DNA from 2 places in the Empedobacter stercoris genome. Region 2 is predicted to be linked to the other one. Evidence: riboswitches for the same ligand, from Rfam matches in the RefSeq annotation. Region 2 holds a riboswitch; the other holds the start of a gene.
The links. A riboswitch is a leader RNA that binds a small molecule or an ion and turns the genes downstream of it on or off. The one in region 2 is predicted to bind S-adenosylmethionine.
Positions count from the first base shown of each region.

Region 1: linked by a shared signal. The riboswitch ahead of NZD85_RS08030 (TonB-dependent receptor plug domain-containing protein) and the one ahead of NZD85_RS02680 (homocysteine S-methyltransferase family protein) in region 2 are both predicted to bind S-adenosylmethionine.

Region 1 covers NZ_CP104209.1:1,693,174-1,697,614, reverse strand. Annotated here, with positions in the region: gene NZD85_RS08045 (hypothetical protein) at 1-401, shown strand, start outside; gene NZD85_RS08040 (aminodeoxychorismate synthase component I) at 417-1,376, shown strand; gene NZD85_RS08035 (aminotransferase class IV) at 1,360-1,959, shown strand; SAM riboswitch class I at 2,018-2,121, shown strand; gene NZD85_RS08030 (TonB-dependent receptor plug domain-containing protein) at 2,176-4,441, shown strand, end outside.
Region 2 covers NZ_CP104209.1:578,011-582,451, reverse strand. Annotated here, with positions in the region: gene metH (methionine synthase) at 1-898, opposite strand, end outside; gene NZD85_RS02680 (homocysteine S-methyltransferase family protein) at 886-1,884, opposite strand; SAM riboswitch class I at 1,929-2,029, opposite strand; SAM riboswitch class I at 2,478-2,575, shown strand; gene NZD85_RS02675 (homoserine dehydrogenase) at 2,693-3,874, shown strand; gene NZD85_RS02670 (helix-turn-helix domain-containing protein) at 3,970-4,398, shown strand; gene NZD85_RS02665 (IS3 family transposase) at 4,377-4,441, shown strand, end outside.

The DNA.
Region 1 (4,441 bases), 1.1 Mb from region 2:
TACTTTTAATGGGTGGTTTTGGATTATTAGTTAATGAAAACGAATCGTTTGCACCTCTTTTTAGTTTGTCCATATTTGCGATTTTACCACTTTTTATAATCATAGGAATTCTACTTTCAGTGGTTACTTTTTTCACTCCTTACATTATTTATTACGGGAATTATGGTGTCATAGACAGTATTAAGTTATCGTATAAAATTGGAATGAAAAATTTTTGGTACATATTGTTAACCGTATTATTATACAGTATTTTATCTCAAATAGGCGCTTATATTTGTTTCGTCGGAATTTTGGCAACATTTCCTATTGCTCAAATTATGGCCTATTTATTAGTGAAAGATTTTTTATTAATAGATGATCAAAAAACAGAAATTGATCTACTTGGTACAAATCAAGAATAATATTAATTTTATCGAATGTTAGCAAAGCATTCGATTTTTACGAAAATGAATGAATTGGGAGCTGCAAAAGTTCCCTTTTTTTTTATGATTGATTTTTTAAAAGAAAATGGAGAAATTGTTCCGTTGAATAAATTATCAGAAGAGATTAAATTTGAAATCAACTGTACTCAAAAAAAAACTTTTGAAAAGGCTTTCGAATTTAAAAAATTTCCAATTACCTTCGATGAATATCTGCCAAAATTTAAACATGTGCACGATAATCTTTTGTTTGGAAATTCATATTTGACGAATTTAACGCTTCCTACAAAAATCGAAACAGACTTATCATTAGACGAAATTTATACTTTTTCGGATGCGAAATATAAACTGAAATATAAAAATGATTTTGTTTGCTTTTCACCCGAACGTTTTGTGAAAATAGAACATCAAAAAATTTTTTCAAATCCAATGAAAGGAACAATTGATGCGTCAATTCCACACGCTAAACAATTGATTTTAGATGATGAAAAAGAAGCTGCCGAACATGCTACAATTGTGGATTTAATCCGAAATGATTTGAGTTTGGTTTCCGAAAATGTTGAGGTGACAGATTATCGCTACATAGAAGAATTGAAAACAAATGATAAAACATTGTTACAAGTAAGCTCTGAAATAAAAGGAGACTTGAAGGAAGATTATTACCAGAATTTGGGAACAATTTTCGATCAACTATTGCCCGCAGGCTCTATTTGTGGGGCGCCTAAAAAGAAAACCGTTGAAATTATTTTAGAAGCTGAAAAGTACGAACGTAATTTTTATACAGGAGTTTTTGGTGTTTTCGATGGCGAAAATTTAGATAGTGCAGTGATGATTCGTTTTATAGAAAATAATCAAAACGATTTCATTTTCAAGAGTGGAGGAGGAATCACAGCAAAAAGTAAAGCGAAAGCAGAATATGAAGAATTAATCCAAAAAGTATATGTTCCAATTTATTGAATCCATTTGTTGTGAAAACAAACAATTACGCCATTTAGAATATCATCAAGCGAGATTTGATCGTACTCGAACTGATAATTTTACTGAAATTAATCCGATAGTATTAGAAGAAATTATTCAACTACCTGAAGATTTAACAGATGAAAAATATAAAGTTAGAATAGTGTATGACCGCGAAATTCAATCAGTAGAATTTCTACCGTATCAAATCAAACCAATTGAAACCATTCAACTTTTTGAAATTGAAAATAAAATAAATTATACCTACAAATACTTGGACCGCTGGTTTTTCGATGAGTATGTAAAGGAATCAAAAACAGATGATTTGGTATTAGTTAAATCAAATTATATTACCGATTGTATTTATTCGAATATCGTTTTTTATGATGGATCGCAATGGGTAACGCCTCGTTCTTGTTTATTGAAAGGTACAATGCGAGAGGCTTTGTTGCAAACAGGAGAAATTATGGAGAAAAATATAAAAGTAAGAGATTTAGAAAATTTCACCTCATTCAAACGAATCAACGCGATGATGAATCTCGAAGAAAGTCAAGAATTGGATATTTCTCATTTGATTAAATAACTCTATAAAGTTAATAGAGTTTTGTTTGCAAATTTGTTTTTTAACATTACCTTTGCATAACTTATCAAGAAAGGCGGAGGGATTGGCCCGATGAAACCTTAGCAACCAGATGACTTATAATCTAAGGTGCTAAATCCAACCTATCAAAGGGAAAGATGAGTAAAAGTATTTCACTTTTATCTGTTGGTTTCTTGAAAGTTTTATGAAAAATTGAAAATGAAAAGAAACAAATTTTTACTTGCTTCATTCGCATTTATTTGCGCATCAACTCTTTTTGCACAAGAAGTAGAAAAAGAAGAAACAAATCTTAACGAGGTTATTTTAATCGGAGGTCGTGCTTCTGAAAGAACAGTTGTTAATTCATCGGTTCCAGTCGACATCATTGATGTTGAAAAATTAAAAACGTCTTCGCCTCAGTTGAGTGTAAATGATATCTTAAACGTCGTTATACCATCTTTCAATTCGGTTCGACAGTCTTCTGCAGACGGAACAGAGCACGTTGATCCTGTGACTTTACGTGGAATGGGACCAGATCAAGTATTGGTGTTGGTGAATGGAAAAAGACGTCATACCACATCGTTGGTTAATTATCAAAACACGGTTGGGAATGGTTCTGTTGGAACAGATTTAGGTGCAATTCCAATTTCTGCTATCGACAAGATTGAAGTTTTACGAGATGGTGCAGCTGCGCAATATGGTTCTGATGCAATTGCTGGTGTTGTGAATATAGTGCTGAAATCTAAACCTGGAGGTGATGCGTCGTTGACTTACGGACAAACTTCGCGTAACGATGGTGAAACGTATAATTTTAATGGTAGTTTCGGCACAAAATTAGGTCAGTCTGGTTCGATTGTGCTTTCTGCGGTTGTAAGTGAACGTAAAAAAACGAATCGTTCGAAAGATCATAATTTAGATATTTTTGGAGATAATTTTGCATATGATTTCGCTGATGATCCAGATGCGGCACGAGCTGCGGATGATGCGAAGATAGCCGCTTTAGGATTATCAAGAAAAGATTTTAGATTTCAAATTGGTGATGCGGCAATCAAGAATCAACAATTTTTTGTGAATGCTGAAACAGCAATTAATGATCGATTGGATTTTTATTCTTTCGGAGGTGTTTCGTTGCGACAAGGAGAAGGTTTTGGATTTAGAAGATTACCAAGCGAATTGTCTGATGATGCGTTGAAAATTTATCCAACAGGATTTCAAGCGACATTAAAATCAAATGTGAATGATTATTCAAATTCGACAGGATTACGTTATTCGTACGATGGATGGAAAATCGACTTGAGCAATTCATTTGGGTTAAATTCATTTAAATATGATTTAGAAAATTCAATCAACCAATCATTAGGACTTGATTCACCAACCGATTTTTATGCTGGTAAACATCAATTTTTACAAAATACGGTAAACTTAGATTTCTCAAAACGAATCAATCAAAACATTAGTTTAGCTTTTGGAGGAGAGTACCGTTTTGAACAATATAAAATCGAAGCTGGAGATGAAGCATCTTATTCTGGTTCTGGATCAGAATCTTTTGTAGGATTTTCACCTTTGAATGCAGTAAAAGGAGATCGACATTCTGTTGCCGCTTATGTGGATGGAGAATTAAAATTCGGAAATTTCACTGCTGATTTAGCAGGTCGTTTTGAGAATTATTCAGATTTCGGTAGTACAATTAATGGAAAATTAGCCTTAAGATATGAATATGCAAAAGGATATTCGGTTCGTGGAGCTGTTTCTACAGGATTTAAAGCGCCATCGTTACAACAAAAATATTTCAGTAATTCGTACACAGATTTGTTCTTAAATGATAACGGAGATCAAGTTTTAGTTACAAAAGGAATTATTCGAAATGAATCTGATCTTTCGAGAGAAATTGGATTAGACCAATTAAAAGAAGAGAAATCAATCAATGCAAGTTTAGGGTTAACTTTTCGTCCGACTTCAAAATTGTTCATTACTTTAGATGGATATTTTATCCGAGTTGATGATCGTATTGTCTTGACTTCTGATATCACAGATCCTATTTTAGAAAAGTACAATGTTGCAACAGCACGTATTTTTACGAATGCGATTGACACAGAAACAAAGGGATTGGATTTAGTGATTTCGTATGATACGCGTTTGGGTAGAGGAAAATTAAATACAAGTTTATCTGCAAATATTAACGAGACAAAAATTGTGGGATACCATTTCCCTGAAGCTTTAACAATTCCGACTGAAGAGTTTTTTGGACCAGATCAAGTGAATATTATTGAATCGTTGAGTCCAAAAGCTAAAGCAACTTTAGGATTGAATTATTCGATTTCAGGTTTCAATTTTATGGTGCGTAACACCTATTTCGGTAAAGTGACAAAGGATGGATATCCATGGGGAAGTGTGCAAGAACATACAGGAAAAGTAGTGACAGATGCATCGATTGGATTTGATATCACGAAGAATTTTAACTTTACAATTGGAGCAAATAATCTTT
Region 2 (4,441 bases):
AATCAATCAATCGTTCTGTGGCATCATCACGTCTATCCAATAAAACATCTTCAACATGTTCTAATAAGTCTTTTGGAATATCATCATAAATCTCAATCATTTCAGGATTAACGATTCCCATATCCATTCCGTGCTGAATTGCGTGGTATAAAAAGGCTGAGTGCATTGCTTCTCGAACTGCATTGTTACCACGAAACGAGAACGAAACATTGGAAACTCCACCCGAAACTAACGCATAAGGAAGATTTTCTTTGATCCATTTTGTCGCTTCAAAAAAGTCGATTGCATTTCGGCGATGTTCTTCCATTCCTGTTGCAACAGGGAAAATATTAACATCAAAAATGATGTCTTTTGGATTGAATTTTACTTGATTGACCAATATATCATACGAGCGTTTTACGATTTCAATACGACGTTGGTAATTATCAGCTTGACCTTTTTCATCAAATGCCATTACAACAGTTGCAGCACCGTAACGTTTGATTTTTTTGGCGTGCTCGATGAATAATTCTTCTCCTTCTTTTAAAGAAATAGAGTTGACAATTGCTTTTCCTTGTACATTTTTTAATCCAGCTTCGATGATTTCCCATTTAGAAGAATCAATCATGATGGGAACTTTTGAAATATCAGGCTCGGAAGCAATTAATCGTAAATATTTTACCATTGAAGCTATACCATCAAGCATACCTTCGTCCATGTTGATGTCGATAATTTGTGCGCCACCATCTACTTGATCACGCGCAACTTGAAGTGCTTCTTCAAATTTTTCTTCTTTGATTAATCGTAAGAATTTTTTTGAACCAGTTACATTTGTGCGTTCTCCAACGTTTACAAAGTTTGAATTTTCGCGTACAATTAATGGTTCTAATCCAGAAAGTTGAATTTTTACGCTTGACATGCAACATTGATTTTTCGAGGTTCGTATTCTTTTGCTAAATCTGCCATTAATTTGATATGATCTGGTGTTGTTCCGCAACAACCACCAATAATATTGACCAATTTCTTGTCTAAAAATGGACGAATATGTTCACGCATCATTTCTGCTGTTTCGTCATATCCACCAAAAGCATTAGGTAAACCTGCATTTGGATATGCACTTACATAAAAAGGAGCTTTTTCTGCTAAAACTTCTAAGTATGGAATTAAATCTGTAGCACCTAACGCACAATTTAAACCAACTGAAAGTAAATCAATATGTTCTAAAGAAATAAGGAATGCCTCAGTTGTTTGTCCAGAAAGTGTGCGTCCAGATTTATCTGTTATCGTACCTGAAGCCATTAATGGAACGTTGATTCCAGTTTTTTCGATCGCATCTTGAATTCCATAAAATGCTGCTTTAGCATTTAGGGTATCAAAAATAGTTTCAACTAACAATACATCAACACCTGCTTCTAACATTGTTTTAGCTTGTCGAAAATAAACATTAGCTAAAGTGTCAAAATCGATGTCACGGTAACTTGGGTCATTCACTTGAGGTGAAATCGATGCTGTTTTATTTGTAGGACCTAAAGAACCAACAACAAATCGAGGTTTGTCTGGAGTAGAATATTCCGCACAAGCTTCTTTCGCTAAACGAACGGCTTCCGAATTTAATTCATCAACTAAATCAACCATATCATAATCAATCATCGAAATGATATTCGCATTAAATGTATTTGTTTCAATTAAATCTGCGCCAGCAGCTAAATACTCTCTATGAATATCTTTGATAATTTGTGGTTGTGTTAACACCAATAAATCGTTATTTCCTTTTAAAGATGTATGGAAATTTCTGAATCTTTCTCCTCTGTAATCTTCCTCTTGCAAATTGTGCTTTTGGATCATTGTTCCCATAGCACCATCTAAAATAACAATACGTTCTTTTAGTATATCGTTTAATTTCATTTTACTATTTTATTAAAACCTTATGGGAAGAATTGCGAGGTAAGTCCTTATCTTTCTCTTTTTTGAGTAGGATGTAGCACCCAACTTTCCTTTGGGTTGCCAAGATATCTACGGGCCTAATCCCTCCATCTATTCTTTATAAGGTTATCTGCAAAATTATCCATTCCTTTTAAAATAAAAAAATGATAATCATTATAATTATTATTTGAAGAAGACATGTCAAAATAAGTTAATCATTCCATAAACTTAACCTGATTATTTTTGGTTGTAAAATCATTAACATAGAAAAATATTCTTACAATACGTTAATTGATGTAAAAAATATCTTTAATACTTATTTAAGGTGTTTTAAATTAGAATATTATTAGGTTTTTTGAATTTTCCAGAATTAATTAGAAGATTTGTTTTTACTTTTTAATCATTTTTATAGAATCAAATCATTAAATAATAAAAATTTTAGAAAATAATTCTGAAATTAAATCATATTAGAACTTTAATTAGAAAATTATAAACAAATGTATGTTTTAATATTTGGAAAATTGAAATAGTTTGTACTAAATTTGCCCTCAGAAATAGCTCAAGTAAAATTTTATATTTTATCAAGAAAAGTGGAGGGAAATGGCCCTAAGAAACTTTAGCAACCTGATTACAATCAAGGTGCTAATTCCATCCTGTTAAGGGAAGATAAATAACTACGATAACCATCATTCAGTATTATTCTTAATACAACTGATTCAATTGTTATTATTTTAAAATTTCCTTTTTTCTTCACATTTTCTGATAAAATCAATAGTAAAGAAATAAATAAATGAAAAAAATAAATATCGGATTATTCGGATTTGGCGTAGTAGGAGAGGGGATTTATAAGGTTTTAGAAGAGAAACCACAATTAAATGCAGCGATTAAAAAAATTGTAATTAAAGATGATTCAAAAACACGAAATGCACCAGCTGAATTATTTTCAACAAATGCAGAAGATATTTTAAATGATGATGAAATAAATGTTGTGGTAGAATTGATTTCTGATGCAGATGCAGCTTATGATATCATCAAAAAAGCTTTTGTTAATGGGAAACATGTCGTAAGTGCCAATAAAAAATTGATTGCTGACCATCACAAAGAATTATTAGAATTACAAGAACAAAACAATGTTTCTTTCCTTTATGAAGCCTCTGTTTGTGGTTCTGTACCAATTATTCGAAATTTAGAAGAATATTTCGATAATGATTTATTGAATTATGTTTCTGGAATCGTGAATGGAACAACAAATTACATCTTGACTAAAATGGCGAATGAAAATGAATCGTATCAAGATGCTTTGAAAGCAGCACAAGAAAGTGGTTTTGCTGAAGCTGATCCAACGGCAGATGTGGAAGGTTTTGATGCAGCGAGTAAATTGTCGATTATTACATTACATGCTTTTGGTAAAAAAATTGAAGTAGAAGCTATTATTCGTAAAGGGATTACTGCTTTGAAAGTTGAAGATTTTAAATATGCGAACGAAAAAAATTACACAATTAAGCTAATTGCGAATTCAAAAATAAATCATCAAACAGGAGAAATTACGTCTACAGTTTTACCAACTTTTGTTGAGCTTAATAAAACGATTGCTTTAGTAAATAATGAATACAATGGTGTATTGATCGGAAGTTCGCTTTCCGATGAGCAGTTTTTATATGGAAAAGGAGCTGGGCGTTTCCCTACATCTTCAGCGGTTTTGAGTGATATTTCTGCGTTGAAATATGACTATAAATATTCGATTCGAAAATATGAAAATCAACACGAGGGTATTTTTAATCAAAATGGGAAAAAACGTGTTTACATTGGATTTGAAAACCAAACAGATGATGTTTCAAGTTTTTTTGAGGAAATAGAAGAACGTTATCAGAGTAAAAATTACAACCATATAGTTGGTGTAATTGATATTGAGAAGCTTAAACAAAAAGAAATTATAGAAAATACAAATCTTTCAATAATTGCTTTTGAGTAATATTTAGGATAAAAAGCCTTAAATTATCTTGAGGCTTTTTTTAAATCTAAAAATGTCCCGTCCTGAAATAGCGATACAAAAAAGAAATCGTTATTATGGAAGAAAGAAGCAATTATGTCAAACGTACTCAGCGCGATTACAGTATGTCTTTTAAGTTGAATGTTGTAAAAGAAATTGAGTCTGGGGAATTATCTACTGTGGGCGCTTGCCGTAAGTATGGCATCCAAGCCCGAAGTACAGTTATGAGTTGGCTCAGAAAATTTGGTACCTTTGATTGGGAGAACCAAACACCCTCGAATATGCCAAAGTCACCAGAACAAAAGATCATGGAGCTTGAAGCCCAAGTAAAGCTTTTGCAAAAGCAGAAGGCTTTCCTTGAGAAACAAGCTTATGTGGCTGATAAAAAAGCCATTATTTTCGATATGATGATTAACCTTGCCGAAGAGGAATATCAAATTGATATACGAAAAAACTCACCACCCGAACTATCGACTCTTTCCGAATGGAACAAAAAGAAACCATAAGTTTCTCCTGTGAATTGTTCGGGGTTGACCGACAGGTTTATTA